2 regions of the Tahibacter sp. genome follow, and region 2 is predicted to be linked to the other one. Evidence: predicted binding sites of a transcription regulator. Region 2 holds the regulator's gene; the other holds the start of a gene.
The links. The regulator HrcA, encoded in region 2, represses chaperone genes, less so after heat shock. The targets are predictions, from matches to a motif close to TTNGCACTCNNNNNNNNNGAGTGCNAA.
Positions count from the first base shown of each region.

Region 1: the regulator HrcA is predicted to act here: its motif matches at 2,299-2,325, upstream of rpoH (RNA polymerase sigma factor RpoH).

Region 1 covers NZ_JAVTWC010000054.1:61,831-70,907, reverse strand. Annotated here, with positions in the region: gene RUU78_RS10745 (NAD(P)/FAD-dependent oxidoreductase) at 55-1,335, shown strand; gene rpoH (RNA polymerase sigma factor RpoH) at 1,400-2,269, opposite strand; gene RUU78_RS10735 (SWIM zinc finger family protein) at 2,480-4,546, opposite strand; gene RUU78_RS10730 (VWA domain-containing protein) at 4,543-5,670, opposite strand; gene RUU78_RS10725 (DUF5682 family protein) at 5,667-8,051, opposite strand; gene RUU78_RS10720 (AAA family ATPase) at 8,048-9,077, opposite strand, start outside.
Region 2 covers NZ_JAVTWC010000051.1:40,678-49,754, forward strand. Annotated here, with positions in the region: gene RUU78_RS09960 (polyhydroxyalkanoic acid system family protein) at 1-23, shown strand, start outside; gene RUU78_RS09965 (patatin-like phospholipase family protein) at 108-1,388, shown strand; gene RUU78_RS09970 (phasin family protein) at 1,568-2,086, shown strand; gene dnaJ (molecular chaperone DnaJ) at 2,342-3,469, opposite strand; gene dnaK (molecular chaperone DnaK) at 3,580-5,499, opposite strand; gene grpE (nucleotide exchange factor GrpE) at 5,618-6,151, opposite strand; gene hrcA (heat-inducible transcriptional repressor HrcA) at 6,256-7,317, opposite strand; gene recN (DNA repair protein RecN) at 7,509-9,077, shown strand, end outside.

The sequences.
Region 1 (9,077 bases), on a different contig from region 2:
AAAGGCAGGGAATGCCTTACTCAGAAATTCCTAAATGCAACTTGTGAGCAATGTATGCACAGTGAAAACGAACCGCACGTCGTCATCGTCGGTGGAGGGTTCGGCGGGTTGTGGGCTGCGCGTGAGTTGGCGCGCAGCCGCGTGCGCATCAGCCTGATCGATCGCGTCAACCACCATCTGTTTCAGCCGCTGCTGTATCAGGTCGCCACGGCGGGCCTGTCGATGCCCGACATCGCCGCGCCGCTGCGCCATATCCTGCGCCGTCAGCGCAATGCCACCGTGCTGCTCGGCGAAGTCGTCGACATCGACCGCGCCGCACGCCGTCTATGCTGCGCCGACGGCAGCGCCCTCGACTACGACTACCTCATCGTCGCGACCGGCGCGCGGCATGCGTATTTCGGCCACGACGAATGGGCAACGTACGCGCCGGGTCTGAAGACGCTGGACGATGCGCTTTTGATCCGTCGCCGTGTGCTGACCGCGTTCGAACGTGCCGAAGCCGAAACCGACCCGGTAAAGCGCGCCGCCTGGCTCAACTTCGTCGTGATCGGCGGCGGGCCTACCGGCGTCGAACTGGCCGGCACGCTGGCCGAGATCGCGCGTCACACGCTGCGCCGCGAGTTCCGCCGCGTCGATCCCGCCGCCGCGCGCGTGCTGCTGGTCGAGGCCGGGCCGCGCGTGCTTGCCTCGCTGCCAGAAGACCTTTCCGCCAAGGCCGCGAAGCAGCTGCACCGGCTCGGCGTCGAAGTGCACACGGGTCGCGCGGTCACCGCCGTCGATGCCGACGGCATCGCCCTCGGGGAGGAGCGTATCGCTGCAAGGACCGTGTTGTGGGCAGCGGGCGTCGCCGCCTCGCCGCTGGGACGGCGTCTCGGCGCACCACTGGACCGGGCCGGACGCGTGATCGTCGAGGACGACCTGAGCCTGCCAGGGGATCCGAACGTCTTCGTCGTGGGCGATCTCGCGAGCCGTCAGCAGGATGGCAGGCCGGTGCCTGGCGTGGCGCCGGCGGCCAAGCAGATGGGGACGCACGCAGCGAAGATGATCCTGGCCCGGCTCGCCGGTTCGACGGCGGCGCCGTTCCGCTATGCGGATGTCGGCTCGCTCGCCACGATAGGCCGCATGGCGGCCGTCGCCGATCTCGGCCGTATTCACCTGTCCGGCGTACTCGCCTGGTGGTTCTGGCTGCTGATCCACATCCTGTTCCTGATCGGTTTCCGCAGCCGGCTCATTGTGCTGATCAATTGGAGCTGGTCGTACTGGACCTACCAGCGCCACGCCCGGATCATCGTCGGGCAGGAACCGCGCGGCGACGCCCGAGGCGATCACGCCTGAGGTGATTGCGAAAACGACGACGGCCCCTTTCGGGGCCGTCGTCTCGTTGCCGGTGTGCAGGGAACTACGCGACAAACAGCGCGCGCATCTTCTTCATCGCATTCGCCTCGATCTGGCGGATGCGCTCGGCCGAAACACCATATTCATCGGCCAGTTCCTGCAACGTCGCCTTCTCGCCGTCCTTGAGCCAGCGCCGCGTGATGATGTCGCGCGAACGCTGATCCAGGCGGGACATGCCTTCACGCAGCGACTCGAGCTGGTTTTCCTCGTGGTCGTCGCTGGCCAGCGACTCGTACGGATCCGCACGATGGTCGACCAGATAGGCCACCGGCGCCGGCGGCGCATCGTCGTCGTTGCTGTCGGTCGGCGCATCGAAGCCCACATCGCGGCCCGACAGACGAGATTCCATCTCGAGGACGGTCGCAAGCGGCACGCCGAGTTCCTTGGCTACCGTCTGCGCCTCGTCATGCGTGAGCCAGCCCAGACGCTTCTTGGACTTGCGCAGGTTGAAGAACAACTTGCGCTGAGCCTTGGTCGTGGCGACCTTGACGATGCGCCAGTTGCGCAGGATGAACTCATGCATTTCGGCACGGATCCAGTGCACTGCGAAGGAAACCAGGCGCACACCGAGGGTCGGGTCGAAACGCTTGACCGCCTTCATGAGGCCGATATTGCCTTCCTGCACGAGATCGCCAAGCGGCAAACCGTAACCCTGGTAGCCGCGCGCCACATGGACGACGAAACGCAGGTGGGAGAGCACCAGGCGTTTGGCCGCATCGAGATCATTGTCGCGGCGCAACTGCTCGGCGAGTTCCTGCTCTTCGTCCTGGGTCAGCATCGGCACGCGGTGCGTGGCGCTGATGTACGCCTCAAGGCTGCCCAATGCACTTGGAACCGGCAGGTTGTTGCTGACTAGGGCAAGCGCTTCGGTCATGGCTTGAAACCTCCAATACAGATCACAGGTTAGCACTCGCGTGTATGGAGTGCTAAGTCCAGCAAGAGTTCCCGAGACGGGAGTTCCTGCGAACGGCGATTAGTGTACCAGCAAGTACAGAAAAAGGGTTAAACCGCGGTGAAGCCTCATAAGCGGATGGCGCCCGCATGCAGCTTCTCCGATAAACCGTTGATCCTGGAGGGCCGATAGTCACGGCCCAATCGAAGGGCCAGGGAAGTCGGCCAGAATCGGTTCATCGTCGGCGGTGCCGACGAGCAAGCCTTGCAACAGCAAGAACAGTGTCGCCAGCCATTGCGGCAGCTCATCGCTCGCCTCTCGCCAGGCGACGAGCACCCGCCGAAGTAGCGCCGCCGTAGTGGTCAGGCCCCGGGCATCCAGACGCTGGGCCTGGGCCTCGCAGCGTGACAGTGTCGACCCGGTCTGGTGACGAATGCCCTGCCGCGCCCAGACCGCCAGCTCGTCGAGCAGTTGCCCGATCAATGCCGTCAGCCCGTTGGTGGGGTCGGCGGTCTGCAGCGGCGGCAGCGGCTGCGCACCGACGCTGCAAGCCTGCAGCACGATGGCCTTCTTGCGTGTGAGCAGCGCCAGTGGCGTCATGCGGACCGCGCCCGCACGCAGGTGTACGGGGCCGGCGATGCGCCACGGCGGATCCGCCGTATCGGACAGCGCCGCGGCCAGCGCATCGACCGCGTCGGGCGTGGCCGCATCATGCGCAAGGGCCAGCTCCACCCAGTCGCCGGATGCGGCGTTCGCTGCGTCATCGCAACAGAGCACGCGTGCATGCAGGGTCTGCGCCGCCGCGTCCCAACCCCAGTTGCCGATGCCAGCAATCGGCAGAACGTGAACATGCGCGATCGCCTGGCGCGGCCTGACGAAATCCGGCAGGGCCGCGTGAAGATGGCGCGCCAGCGCGGCACCGCCCGGCTGGCGCAGCGGCGCACCGATTCCTTCCCAGGATTGCGCCGACAGCGGCAATACGCTGGTCTGGCGCGCCAGCGCCGGAATGTCGAGCAGGCCGTTGGCGCGCCGCTTCGCACCGCGCGTGACGACCTGCGCTGCGGCGAGCTGGCGCAGTGCCTGTCCTGCCACGCGCCGGCTGACAATTGGCGTGGCGACCTGGCCGGGCTCGCGCGACCAACTGCGCTCCAGAACGGTCACGGCCAACGTATCCGGATCGGCGAACACCACGCGCGCGCCATCGGCCGCATCGTCCCGCCAGCACTGCAGTCCGAGCGAAACGAGCTTGAGGTGATCCAGTGCGACCTCGCCGCGCACGCCGACGCCGAGGATCTGGCTGGCGGGCAGGAGCGGGGTCGTCTGCTCGGCAGCCGTACGCGCCGCTGCGATGCGCGCGACCAGCTCGGCCAGCAATTCCAGCAGGCGCTGCGGATCGAAGCGGCTCGAGCGGACGGCCTGCGCCAGGATCAGACTGCGCAGTTCGTCGAGGCACTCGCCCGGCCAGTTCCACCCCAGCCGCGACAAGCGGTCACGCAATGCCGCGTAGTCCGCTTCCAGCGGCGCCCAGTCCTGGGAGCTGCCGTCGAGCCACAGGCGGCGCAGGAAACGGCGCGCCATGACCTCGACGTCCACCGCATCCGCGCCCAGCCCTGTCGCACTTGCCGCCGCGTCGCGCGGCAGCAGCTCGATCACCGCATCGGCGAGACCGCCGGCTTGGCGAAACGCCCAGACCGCAACCGCAATATGCTCGCAACTGCCGCCCAGACGGCAGTCGCAACGCGCGTGAGACAGCGCGCGCCGCGAGAAAAAGCGCACGGAGCACAGCGGAAGATGGGCCGTCGGCGTCGGTGCCGACGGTTGCCATGCGCTCAGGCGCACGGCCGGCCGTGCGGCTGCGAGACGCCGCGCCTGATCTAGCGTGGCCGGCGCCAGCGCCGCAGCCAGCTCCGCGTCGTCGAATTCGGCTGGGCTCCAGGGGACCTCTCCGCCGGAATCCGGCGTCGCGACATCGGCCACCGACCGCGCCCAGTGCTGATACGCGAGAACCAGCGTGACGCGATGGCGGCACAGGCCCGTGGCGGGACAGGTGCAGGCTGCTTCGCGCAGGGACTTGCCCGGCGCGAGCGTGGCCTGCTGGCCGTCCTCGTAGCGCGCCCGCACCGTCGTGTCGTCAGCGATGTCGATCTGCGGAATGCGCCCCTCGGCGATGTCCTTCTGCGCGCGCTTGACGAATCCCGGATTCGACAGCGCCGACAGCGCATCGAGGCTGAGTTCGAGCAAGTCGGTGCGCGCCGTCACGACCGCACCTTGTCGGCGAGCCAGCCGGCGAGCTCACCCGGCGTCATCGCCCCGACCTGGGCACCGACCTTGACCAGCCGTGCCGCGGTCTCCCGGTCGTAGTTCGGCGTCGCCGCCGCGTCGAGCGCCGCCAGACCGAGTACGCGGCAACCGGCCTGCACCAGTGACTGCACACGCCGCACGAGTTCGCCCGCGTCGCCGCCTTCATAGAAATCGCTGACCAGCACGATGAGCGTCCGCGACGGATTGGCGACACAGCTTTGCGCGTAGGCAACGGCCTTGGCGATGTCGGTACCGCCGCCCAGTTGTACCTTCATCAACAATTCCACCGGATCGGCCACGTCGCGGGTCAGGTCGACCACGCTGGTATCGAATGCAACGAGCCGCGTACTCATGCCCGGCAGATTCCAAAGGCAGGCCGCCATCACCGCCGAGTGGATGACCGAGTCGACCATCGAACCGCTCTGGTCGATCAGCAGGATGATGTCCCAGCGCTGCGCATGCCGGCGAGAACGGCTGACGAAGCGCAGCGCGTCGACGAACAGCCGCCGCCGCTGCGGGTCCCAGCGCGCAAGATTGCCACGCACGGTTCGCGCGAAATCGAAGTTGCGCGCAATCTTCAGGCGCGAGCGCCGGCGCCGGTCGCGCGGTCCAGCAAAGGCCTGACGCACCTCAGTCGCAAGCTTCTCCATGAGGCGGCGCACGACCTCCGCCACGATGCGCCGCGCCGCGGCGAGCACGGCCGGATTCATCAGATGCTTGGTCTGCAGCACCGCGCGCAGCAGGCTCTGCGAGGGCTCGAGACGCTCGAGCACGTCGAGATTGGTGACGACTTCGGTAATGCCGTAGCGTTCGACCGCGTCGCGTTCCAGCCGCTCGATGACCTCCTGCGGAAACAGGCGATGCACGTCATTGATCCAGTCGGGCGTGGACAGCTGCGACGGATCCAGACTGCCGCTGCGCTCGCCGCGCAACGCGCGCTCCGGGTCGCGGCCGTACAGCCATTCCAGCGCCGCGTCCGCCGCCGCCTGCGCCGCGTCCTGCAAGTTCCCGAGCGCACCCTGCGCCGGTTCGCCGAGCAGCAGGCGCCAGCGCTGCAGCCGTGTCGGGATCGAAAAACTCATGCCGATTCCTCCGCGCCCGTGCGTAGGCCCCAGCGCTGCAAGCGTGCACAGACCTCGCGCTCGCGCCGGGCCGCCTCCGCGATGTCACGCGCATCCACGTCCGCGGGCAGCGCAGCAGTCAGGGCGCGTTGCGACAGGTGTGTCGCGTCGTGCAGGCGCAGCAGCAGTGTGGCCAGACGACCGCGTTCGCGCGGCGGCAACCAGGCGAAGGCACCGCGCAATGCCGGCAGGGCACGCAGGAAATCCTCGTCGTCCAGCGCAGCGACCAGCGCGTCCATGCCAACGACGAAGGCGGGTTCCTGCGCTATCTGCTCGCGCGCCAGCGCGAGCAATCCGGACAGCGCGTCGCCCAGCGCATCGGGAGCAAGACCGTTGAGCAGGGCCAGCGGCGCACTCAGGTCGAACGCGTCGCCGTCGGACCCGGCGAGCTGCGGCAGGCTGAGGATGGCACCCAGCGCCGCACCGCGACTCAGCGGCGAACCGGCGGGATCGCGTAGCTTGCGCGCGAATACGGCCAGCACGCGGTCGGTCTCGAGCGCGAGTACGCCGGCACCGTCCTGCCGGTCCGCGGCGTATCCCCGCAGCAGATCGCGCAGTGCGACGACGGCGCGCACATGGGTGAACGCGTCCGACGGCGCAATCGCCGCGGGCGGCTCGAACAGCCAGAGCGCGCGATCGCAGGCAGCCTCGATGACGGCGGCAAGCAGCGGCGCACCGGCGACCGCGACGATCTGGCCGTGCCGGAACAGCGGATACAGCACGCCAATCGCTTCGCCCAACGGTTCGAAGCGCGGCGCAGTGGCGATTGCCGCGCGCAGATCCGCGAGCAGCGCGTCGCTGACGGCGGCAAGACCCGCGAACGCCGCGGCATTGAGTCCCTGCGCGAGCGCGGCCACGTCGTCGCGCGCCTCGCGCAGCTTCTCTTCGAGCACGGCGCGCGCCGCGTCGGCCAGCGTCGCGCCGTAGGCGCCGGCCTCGATCAGCGCTGCCATCTGTTCGATCGGGCGGCCCAGGCGCCAGCACTCGTTGCGCTCGCCCGACAAGGCCAGCACCGGCCCCTGCACGCGCGCGATGCCGGGGATGCCGAGCAGCAACAGCCGATGCAGCACGCGGCTCTGGCGCCGTCCGGCATCGGCGAGCAGATCGATCGTGCGCTCGCCATCGAGCGCGATACCGGCCGCGTCGAGTTCGTGCTCGACCGAATCCAGCAGTGGCGGCCGCGGTGTCGTGGCGGCGAGCCGGCCGCGCAGGTCGCCGGCGAGCACGTCCATGACCTCGACCAGTAGCGGCGCAGTCCCGGGCCGGATCGTGCCGCGGTACGTCCACGGCAGCGGGGCGTCCTGCGCTTCCTTGAGCAGCGTCGCGGCAATCGCATCGAGCCAGTCGGCACGCAGCGCGTGCGCATGTCCGCGCAGCAACGCGAGGCCCTGCGCATGCGTGTGCAGCGCGATCAGGTCGGCGGTCGATGCGACGAGCCTGCGCTGGCGCAGACGCTGCGCGACCTCCTGCATCAGGCGCAGACCGGCTCCCGCACTGCCCGACTCCCACAGCCACTGGTAGTACAGCGGCGAGGACATGCCCGAGGCATAGCCCTGGAACGCGTCGAGCCGCTTGAAGCTGTAGGGCACGAGAAACGAGCCATGCCGCTGCGGAATGCCTTCCGGCGCGGGCGGCGGTTGCGGCACGGCCGGTTCGCTGCACACGGCCGCGCCGTCGACCTCGCGCCACCGTCGCGCCAGCGCCGGTGCGTGGTAGCCGCCGCAGACGACGAGCACCTCGCCGTCGTCCTGCGCCATCGCCCAGGCGATCCACTGCGCCATCTGCGCTTCGCGCGCGGCGTTGCCGGGCGAGCCCGGATCGGCGCCGCGCAGGTGCCCGAAATGCACTTCCAGTTGCTGTGCAAGACTGACGTCATCCTGCTCCTGCTCGAACAGGTGGTCCCACAGCGCGTCGCGGCCTTCGATCGCGAGGCGATCGGCGAGCGCCTGCTCATAGGCCTCCGCGCGCGCCTCGTGCTCTGCCTCGGGCGCGTCCGCATAGCGGTTGGGCAGGTCTTCGAACGCCTCGTGCCAGGCCGGCAGGTCGATGAAGCGCGCCTGCGCGCCGACCTCGCGTGCGACGAGCAGCGCCTGCCACTCTGGCGAGTGCTCGGCGAACGGCGCCCACGAGCCGCGCTGCACGCCGCCGCCCGAGAGATAGCTGTAGATCGCAAGCGGTAGCGCGTGGCCAAGGAACATCTCGTCGATGCGTGGGTTGAAATCCGCCGGCCCCTCGATCAGCACATGGCGCGGCCGCAGCGCGCGGATACGTGCCGCGACCAGTCGCGCGCAGGCCGGGCTGTGGTGACGCACGCCGACGATGCAGGGCGCGCGCAGGCTCATGGCAGGCGGTGCCGCGCCTCGAAATACGCGCGCCAGTGCGCGCCGGTCTTCTTCGCGACCTTCTGCTCGAAATAGCGCCGCAGCTTGGCGCGGTCGTCGGCGTCGTCCTTGGCCACGGTGCCGGCAATGCAGTCGACGAGGTCGGCCGGCTCGCCGGCGCGCTGTTCGAGAAACCACGCGCGCACGCCGACCGCGTGGGCGACGTTGACCGCCTCGGCCGTCGACATGACCGCATTGAGCGTGTCCATGCTGCCGTCGCGCCGGCCGCTGTCCTGGTGCGCACGCAGATCGCGGAAGGTCGTCACGAGCAGTTCCAGCACAGGCTCGGGCAGCGTCTTCGGAATGCCGCTGCGCGCCAGCAGTTCGGCCGAGGCCTGCTGCACCAGCGCAAGCTCGCGCTCATAGTCGAGGATCGGGAAAACGGTCTCGAAGTCGAAGCGGCGCTTGAGCGCGGCCGACATCTCGTTGACGCCGCGGTCCCGCGTGTTCGCGGTCGCGATGATGTTGAAGCCTTCGCGCGCATACAGCATGCCGTCTTCGCCGCCGAGTTCGGGCACGGCCATGACGCGGTCCGAGAGCATGCCGAGCAGGCAGTCCTGCACCTCCAGCGGGGCACGCGTGATCTCCTCGAAGCGCACGATGCGGCCTTCGCGCATGCCCTGGTACAGCGGCGCCGGCACCAGCGCGCGCGGACTCGGCCCCTCGTTGATCAGCAGCGCGTAGTTCCACGAATACTTGATCTGGTCCTCGGTGATCGAGGCTCCGCCCTGGATCGTCAGCGTGGAGACGCCGCAGACCGCAGTGGCCAGGAGCTCCGACAGCAGTGACTTGGCCGTGCCGGGTTCGCCGACCAGCATGAGGCCGCGGCCCGTCGCGAGCGTGACGAGCATGCGTTCAATCGCGGCGACCGGCGCGACGATCTTGCGCGACACTCCGAGCGCGGCATCGCCGAGCACGAACGTACGCGCCGCCTTGAGACTCAGCGCCCAGCCCGGCGGACGGGGGTCGCGGTCGGCCGCGGCCAGG
Region 2 (9,077 bases):
TGCAGCATTTCGGCGTGGCGTAGCGCAGCCGATACCCGTACCCCGCAACCGGCGCGCACCGACGGTACGCGCCTACAATCGGTCAGTTGCCTCAACTCCGGATTGCCATGCTCGTCATCCAGGCCGCCAGCCAGCCGCCCCGACCGCGTCGCGAACCCCGCCTGGGACTGGCCGTTGCCGGCGGCGGTCCGATCGGCGGCATGTACGAACTGGGCGCATTACGCGCGATCGAGGATGCGATCACCGGCCTCGACGCGAACGGACTCGGTGCCTACGTTGGCGTGAGCTCCGGCGCCTTCATCGTCGCGGGTCTCGCCAATCAGTTCAGTTCCGCCGAGATGTGCCGCATCTTCCTGACCGGCGACTCGCATGAAGCACGCTTCTCGCCCGACCTGTTCGTGCAGCCGGCGCTGGCGGAATATCTGCGCCGCGCCGGGCGCACGCCGCGCGTGCTCGCCGAATGGCTCGCCGATTTCGCGCGCAATCCGCTGCGGCAGAGCGTGACCGACAACCTCCTGCGTCTGGGCAGCCTGCTGCCGACGGGACTGTTCGACAACGAGTCGATCGAAGCCTTCCTGCGCGCTCTGTTCACGCGCGAGGGCCGCAGCAACGACTTCCGCACGCTGCCGCGCAAGCTGTTCGTGATCGCGGTGGAACTCGACAGCGGCAAGGCTGTGCGCTTTGGCGCACCCGGCTTCGACGACGTGCCGATTTCGCGCGCGATCCAGGCCAGCTCTGCCCTTCCCGGCCTCTACCCGCCGGTGCGCATTGGCGGCAAGCTCTACGTCGACGGCGCGCTGCAGCGCACCCTGCATGCCTCGGTCGCACTCGACCAGGGTGCGGATCTCGTCATCGGCATCAACCCGATGGTGCCCTTCGACGCGGTTAGCGCACAGGCGAGCGGCACTGACCCAACCGGCAGCCTGATCGACAAGGGGCTGCCCGCAGTGCTGTCCCAGACCTTCCGCACGCTGCTGCAGTCGCGCATGCAGGCCAGCCTGTCCAAGTACAAGCGACACTATCCGAAGTCCGACGTCGTTCTGTTCGAACCTAACCCGGACGATGCGCGGATGTTCTTCACCAACGTTTTCAGCTACGCCAACCGGCTGCAGGTCGCCGAGCATGCCTACCGCTCCACCCTGGCCGACCTACGCGCGCGGCGTGACGACCTTGCGCCGTTGCTGGCGCGCCACGGGCTGGTGCTGGACGAGGCCATCCTCGCGGATACGAACCGCAATATTCATGACGGCCTGCGCAACGCACCGACGCGGCGCAGCGCCGTGACGCAGCGCCTGCGGACGGCGCTGGACGAGCTCGAAGGGCTGGTCGGCCATGTCGCGGTGTCGCCGCACCGACACTCGGGCGCGCAAAGACAGTCACATTCATAAATTTTCACTAAGGAACATAGTAAAAATTCAGCGCCGCAAGCGATGCAGACCGCGCTGCGCACGCGGCGCGCCGCACGACGCGGGGTTTGCATAGTGTGAATATTCTAGCCCCCGCCCCGAGACTGCTTCGCAATCTTGGGCGTATTGGCGTACCGGGAGTCCCACACGAGGAGCATCGTATGAGCAAACCGAAACTGAAAGCCAAGTCCAAGGACAAGTCGTCGCCGAAATCGGCGGACCACCTGGGCAAGTCGATCATGGAATCCGCCCAGCAGATCTGGCTCGCCGGCCTCGGCGCATTCGCCAAGGCGCAGGAAGAAGGCACCAAGCTGTTCGACACGCTGGTGCGCGAAGGCACCAGCCTCGAGCAGAAGACCCGCAAGCTCGCTCTGGGCAAGGCCGACGAAGTACGCGGCGCCGTCGAAAGCAGCGTCAGCCAGGTCAAGGAACGTACCCAGGAAACCTGGGACAAACTGGAAAAAGTCTTCGAGGAGCGCGTTTCGCGCGCGCTCGGCAAGCTCGGCGTACCAGGCCGAAAGGAACTCAACGAAATCGCCGAGCGCGTCGAAGCCCTGTCTCGCGATATCCGCAAACTGAACGTCAAGCCGGCCCGCGCCACCGCAACCGCCGCCAGCAAGCCGGCCGCCGCACCCAAGGCCAAGCGTCAGCCGAAAGCCAAGCCGGCCGCCGCCGAATAAGTCGTCGCTTCCCGCTTCATAACAACGCCGGCCGCCCCTGACGGCGGCCGCACGTTTTCAGCCCGTCAATCACCAACGACGCCAGGATCCCTCCCCCTGGTTTCTGGTTGACGGGCTTTTTTGTGTCTGGTGCGGGAATGGGGAATGGGGAACCGTTCAAGGCGAAGCGAAGCCATCCAGGATGCGCGCTCGCTCACTGAGCGTTGTCCCGCTCCGCTCTTACGATTCCCGATTCCCGACTCCCCATTCCCACCCTCAGGAAGTCATGCGTTCCCAGAACTGCTTGACGCCGTCGAACCACGAGTTCGCCCGTGGTGTGTGCGCGCCGGGCTCGGCACCTTCGAACGTGCTTTCCAGTTCTTCCATCAGCTCGCGCTGGCGCTTGGTCAGCTTGACCGGCGTCTCGATCACGACGCGGCAATGCAGGTCGCCGAGGCGGCCGGAGCGAACGTTCTTGACGCCCTTGCCGCGCAAGCGGAACAGCTTGCCGGTCTGGGTTTCCTGCGGCAGCGTGATGGTGGCTTCGCCCTCCAGCGTCGGCACCTTGAGTTCGGCACCGAGCACCGCCTGGGTAAAGCGGATCGGCACTTCGCAGTACAGATCGTCGCCTTCGCGCTGGAAGATGCCGTGCTCGCGCACGCGCACTTCGACGTACAGGTCGCCCGGCTCGCTGCCGGCGGGACCGGCTTCACCCTGCCCGGCCAGACGAATGCGGTCGCCCGAATCCACGCCGGCGGGGATCTTCACCTGCAGGGCGCGCTCGTCTTCGACGCGGCCTTCGCCGCGGCAGTCCTTGCACGGATTGGCGACCGCCTTGCCGCTGCCGGCGCAGTGCGGGCAGACCTGCTGCACCGAGAAGATGCCCTGCTGCATACGCACGCGGCCATGGCCGCGGCAGGTCGAGCAGGTGGACGTCTTTCCGTCCTTGCTGCCGGAACCATTGCAGGTCTTGCAGCCGACGAGGGTCGGCACCTCGATCGTCCGCTCGACGCCGAACACAGCTTCTTCGAGGTCCAGCTCGATCACGTAGCGCAGGTCGGAGCCACGCCGGGGACGTCCGCCACCGCGGCCGCCGCCGAAAATGTCGCCGAAAATGTCGCCAAAAATGTCGCCGACATCGGCGCCGTGGAAGCCGCCGCCGCGACCGCCGCCCATGCCCTGCTCGAACGCGGCATGCCCGTACTGGTCGTACATCGCGCGCTTCTGCTTGTCGCAGAGGATCTCGTAGGCCTCCTTGGCCTCCTTGAATTTCTCCTGCGCGTCGGCGTCCGGATTGCGGTCCGGGTGGTACTTCATCGCCAGACGGCGGAAGGCTTTCTTGAGGTCGTCCTCGCCGGCGGTCTTTTCGACGCCGAGGATTTCGTAGTAATCGCGCTTGGCCATAGTCATGTTTGCCGCGATGCCGGCAATCCCCTGGTTTCGATTTCATTGCCTGAATAAACAAAACGGACAGCCGTTCGGACTGTCCGTCTTGTCTTCAGCGGGAAAGCGTCTTACTTCTTGTCGTTGACTTCGGTGAACTCGGCATCGACGACGTCGTCCTGCGCCGCGCCGCTGGTGTCGGCCTGGGCCTGCGGACCGGCATCGCCGCCCTGGCCCTGCGCCGCGGCAAACAGCGGCTGCGCGACTTCCTCAAGCTTGGTCGTGCGTGAGTCGATCGCGGCCTTATCGTCGCCCTTCATGACCTTCTCGAGATCGCTCAGCGCTTCCTCGATGCGGCCCATGTGGTCGGCGACCTTGCCGCCATGCTCCTTGATCGCGTCGCGCGTCGCATGGACCAGCTGGTCCGCCTTGTTGCGCGAGGCGATCAGCTCATGGAACTTCTTGTCTTCTTCCTTGTTGGCTTCCGCGTCGCGGACCATGCGCTGGATCTCGTCGTCCGACAGGCCCGAGCTGCCCTTGATCTCGATGCGCTGTTCCTTGCCGGTGTTCTTGTCCTTGGCCTGCACGTGCAGAATGCCGTTCGCGTCGATGTCGAAGCCGACTTCGATCTGCGGCGTGCCGCGGCGTGCCGGCTCGATGCCGGACAGGTCGAACTTGCCGAGCGACTTGTTCGCGCTGGCGCGTTCGCGCTCGCCCTGCAGCACGTGCACGGTGACCGCGGTCTGGTTGTCGTCGGCCGTGGAGAAGATCTGCGAGGCCTTGGTCGGGATCGTCGTGTTCTTCTCGATCAGCTTGGTGAACACGCCACCGGCCGTCTCGATGCCCAGCGACAGCGGGGTCACGTCGAGCAGCAGCACGTCCTTCACGGTGCCGCCCAGCACGCCGCCCTGGATCGCCGCGCCGACAGCGACAGCTTCATCCGGGTTGACGTCCTTGCGCGGCTCCTTGCCGAAGAAGTCCTTCACCGCTTCCTGCACCTTGGGCATGCGCGTCATGCCGCCGACCAGGATCACTTCGGTGATGTCGGCCATACGCAGACCCGCATCGTTGAGCGCGATGCGACACGGTTCGATCGTCTTCTTGACCAGGTCGTCCACCAGCGCTTCGAGCTTGGCACGCGTGAGCTTGATGTTCAGATGCTTCGGGCCCGAAGCATCCGCCGTCACGTACGGCAGGTTGACTTCGGTCTGGTGCGAGGACGACAGCTCGATCTTCGCGCGCTCGGCCGCGTCCTTGAGGCGCTGCAATGCGAGCGGATCGTTGCGCAGATCGATGCCCTGGTCCTTCTTGAATTCCTCGACGAGATAGTCGATGACGCGCTTGTCGAAGTCTTCGCCGCCGAGGAAAGTATCACCGTTGGTCGCGAGCACTTCGAACTGCTTCTCGCCGTCGATCTCGGCGATCTCGATGATGGACACGTCGAACGTGCCGCCGCCGAGGTCATAGACCGCGATCTTCTTGTCCTTGCCACTGCCCGCCTTGTCCAGGCCATAGGCCAGCGCCGCCGCGGTCGGCTCGTTGATGATGCGCTTGACTTCCAGACCCGCGATGCGGCCGGCGTCCTTGGTCGCCTGGCGCTGCGAATCGTTGAAGTAGGCCGGCACGGTGATCACAGCTTCCGTAACCGGTTCACCAAGGAAATCCTCGGCCGTCTTCTTCATTTTCATGAGGATCTTGGCCGAGATTTCCTGTGGCGACAGTTTCTTGCCGTCGCTGGTCGCGACCCAGGCGTCGCCGTTGTCGTGCGCGACGATGCCGTAAGGCACCAGGTCGAGGTCTTTCTTGACTTCCGCATCGGTGAACTTGCGGCCGATCAGGCGCTTCACCGCGTAGAAGGTGTTCTTGGGGTTGGTCACGCCCTGGCGCTTGGCCGACGCGCCGACGAGCGTTTCGCCGTCCTTCGTGAACGCGACGATCGAGGGGGTGGTGCGGTCGCCTTCGGAGTTCTCGATGACGCGCGCGGTACCGCCTTCGATGATCGCCACGCACGAATTGGTCGTGCCCAGATCGATGCCGATGATTTTGCCCATTGCTTAGCTCCTCGAATTGATTCTTCGACCCTGCCGGATCGTTGCTGCGGCGGTATTTGTAGTCGCGCGGCGCTTATTCAAGATCCCGTCCGCGCACTCTGCCCGCCTCACGGAAATCTCAGTTCGCGACCACGACCATGGCCGGACGCAGCAGCCGGTCGTTGAGCACGTACCCGGTCTGCAACGTGTTCACCACGGTGCCGGACGCGTGCGCCGGGCTGTCGACCAGGCTGACTGCCTGATGCAGTTCCGGATTGAACGGCTGGTTGGTCGGCTTGAGGGCCTTGAGGCCGTTGGACTCGGCGACCTTGAGCAGCGCCTTGTAGGTCAGGTCCAGACCCTGGCGCATCGCGGCGACGTCGGCGGTTTCGACCGCCAGCCCGCCTTCCAGGCCGTCGCAGACCGGCAGCAGGTCAGAAAGCAGGCGCTCGTTGGCGAATTTGCGCGCCTGTTCCAGATCCCGCTGCAGGCGGCGGCGTTGGTTTTCCAGCTCGGCGCGCTCGCGAAGCAGGGTGTCGCGCATCTCGGCCGCGGCGGTCTCCGCCTGGGCGAGCTGCTGGCTCAGGGCTTCCAGATCGGCGTTCAGCGCGGCTTCCGCCGCCGACAAGCCTTCTTCTGCGCCCGTTGTACCGGTCGATTCGTTGTTTTGCATGGATTCTCCAGCGAGTGTGCTTCCCGTCCCCACGGGACGCAGGACCGATCGTTACGGATCGTCCCGCAAGGGCGCGGCATGATACGGATTGACAAGTCCCGACGCTATTGGGGCGCCTGGTTGCGGTTCAAGGCGCCGGACAGGATATGAGCGGTCGCCTGCACCAGCGGGATCACGCGCTCGTAGGCCATGCGGGTCGGCCCGATCACGCCGAGCACGCCCAGTACGCGGCCGCCCACGCCATAAGGCGCGGTGACCAGGCTGTAGTTGTCCAGCGCCGCGAAACCCGACTCCTCGCCGATGAACAGACGTACGCCCTCGGCCCGGGCGCAGCGCTCGAGCACGGCGAGCAGGTCGCGCTTGCGCTGGAAGGCGTCGAACAGTTCGCGCAGGCGGTCGAGGTTGGACAGGTCGTGCACGTCCATGAGGTTGGTCTGGCCAGCGACAAACATATCCGGCTGCGGCGCGCTGCTCTGGAACGCGGCCTGGGCCAGCTCCACCGTCGTGGTCATCAGCCGCGTCATCTGGGTGCTGGTTTCCTGCATCTCGCGCAGCAGGCGCAGGCGGATCTCGTCCAGGCGCTGGCCGGAAAACTGCGCATTGAGGAAATTCGCGACCTGTTCCAGTTCGCTGGCGGAATAGGCGCGTTCCAGCTCGATGACCCGGTTTTGCACCTGACCGTCGACGAAGACCAGGATGACCAGGGTGCGGCGTTGGTCCAGCGGCACGAAGTCGATGTGCCGGAACGGGACTTCCTGATGCTGCGGCACGGTCACCACACCGACGAAATGGCTGACCTGGGACAGCAGCGACGAGGCACTGTTGAGCAGGTCCGGCGTCGTCGCCGTCGCCGGCAGCTCGCGCCGCAGCTCTTCCACCTGCGGCTCGCCGAGCGGGCGCACTTCGAGCAGCGAGTCCACGAACACGCGATACCCCTGCACGGTCGGTATGCGACCGGCCGACGTATGCGGCGCGGCGACTAGCCCCAGTTCCTCGAGATCCGACATGACATTGCGGATGGTCGCCGCACTCACGTCCAGCCCCGACGACCGCGCCAGGGCCCGCGACCCTACCGGCTGCCCCTCCGCCACGTACTGCGACACGAGCGTGCGCAGCAACTGCCGCGCGCGCGGGTCCAGCGGAAGATGGGGAGAGTGTCGCGACATGGGTCAGCAGCATAGCCGAACGCCCGTCCTATTCATCACACCCCCCAACGAACGAAGCCGCATCCGCGTCCGGCCAGGGTCGCGGGGAACCGGTGTCGCCAACCAGGCGACGCCATCAAAGCCTCCCCAGTCTTGGGAGATGCGACGGCTTCGCGCTAGCATGCGCGCCCGCCATGCCGTCGGAAAACGCGATGCTGCGCTCGTTGTACGTCAAGGACTTTGCCATCGTCGGCGAGGCCGACATCGCCTTGCAGCCCGGCCTAAGCGTGGTGACGGGCGAAACCGGCGCCGGCAAGTCCCTGCTGGTCGACGCACTGCTGCTGCTCAGCGGCGGCCGCTCAGACGCCGGTGTGATCCGCAGCGGCTGCGAGCGCGCCGAACTGACCGCCGAATTCGACCTGTCGGATTCGCCCGCCGCGCGTGACTGGCTGGCGGCCGAAGAACTCGATGACGAAGGCGCCTGCCGGTTGCGCCGCGTGATCCGTACCGAGGGCAGTTCGCGCGCCTGGATCAACGGCCGCCCTGTCACCCTGTCCCAGCTCTCGGCGCTGACCGGACACCTGATCGAGATCCACGGCCAGCACGAGCACCAGGCCCTGCTGGACCGCACCCATCAGCTGCAGCTGCTCGACGCCTTCGGCGGCCACGCCGATGCGCTCGCGGCGGTGCGCCAGCCGGCCCGGCGCTGGCGCGAGCTCGGCCAGCGCATGGCGTCGCTGGGCAACGCCGGCGACAGCGGCGAAGACCTCGCCCGACTCGAGCGCCAGCTCGAGGATCTCGACCGCCATGCCCTGACCGAAGCGCAGCTCGCCGAACTCAACGACCTGCACAGGCGCCTGGCCAACGCAGGCCAGCTCGTCAACGGCAGTGCCAGCGTCGCCGAGCTCATCGACGGCGACAGCGAATTCGCCGTGCGCCGCTCGCTCGCGCGCGCGCGCCAGGAATTGGCCCGCCTGGCCGAGCTGGACCCGTCGCTGGCCGTGACGGTCGAACTCGTCGAAAGCATCGAGATCCAGCTCGGCGAAGCCGGCGATGCACTGTCGCGCTACCAGGACGGGCTGGAACTGGATCCGGAGCGCCTGCTCGAGACCGAAAACCAGTTGTCCAAGCTGCACGAACTCGCGCGCCGCCACCGCCTGCCGATGGATGAGCTCAAGGCGCGCGCCGAAGAGCTGCGTCTGGAGGTCGACGAACTGCGCAATGCCGGTTCGCTGCGCCAGGACCTGGAGCGCGAACGCGGCGCCGCGGCCGCCGACTACCGCAAGGCCGCCGCGCAGTTGAGCGCTTCGCGCGCCGCCGCCGCGCAGCGCCTGGCCGCGGAAGTCAGCGCACTCATGGGCGAGCTCGGCATGAGCGACGGCCGCTTCGAAATCGCGCTCGAGCCCGCGGCGAAGGACGATCCGGATGCGCTCGGCGCCGAGCGCTGCGAATTCCTCGTCAGTGCGAATCCGGGCCAGCCGGCGCGTGCACTGCGCAAGGTTGCCTCGGGCGGCGAACTGTCGCGCATATCACTTGCCATCGAGGTCGCCGCGCTGGGCCTCGACGATGTCGGCACCATGGTCTTCGACGAAGTCGACTCGGGCATCGGCGGCGCCGTCGCTGAAGTCGTCGGACAGAAATTGCGCCGCCTCGGCGGCTCGCGCCAGGCACTGTGCGTCACACATCTTGCACAGGTCGCCGCGCAGGGCCACCAGCACTTTCGCGTCAGCAAGCAGACCGCCGACGGGCAGACCTTCACGCGCATCGAGGCGCTGGACGAA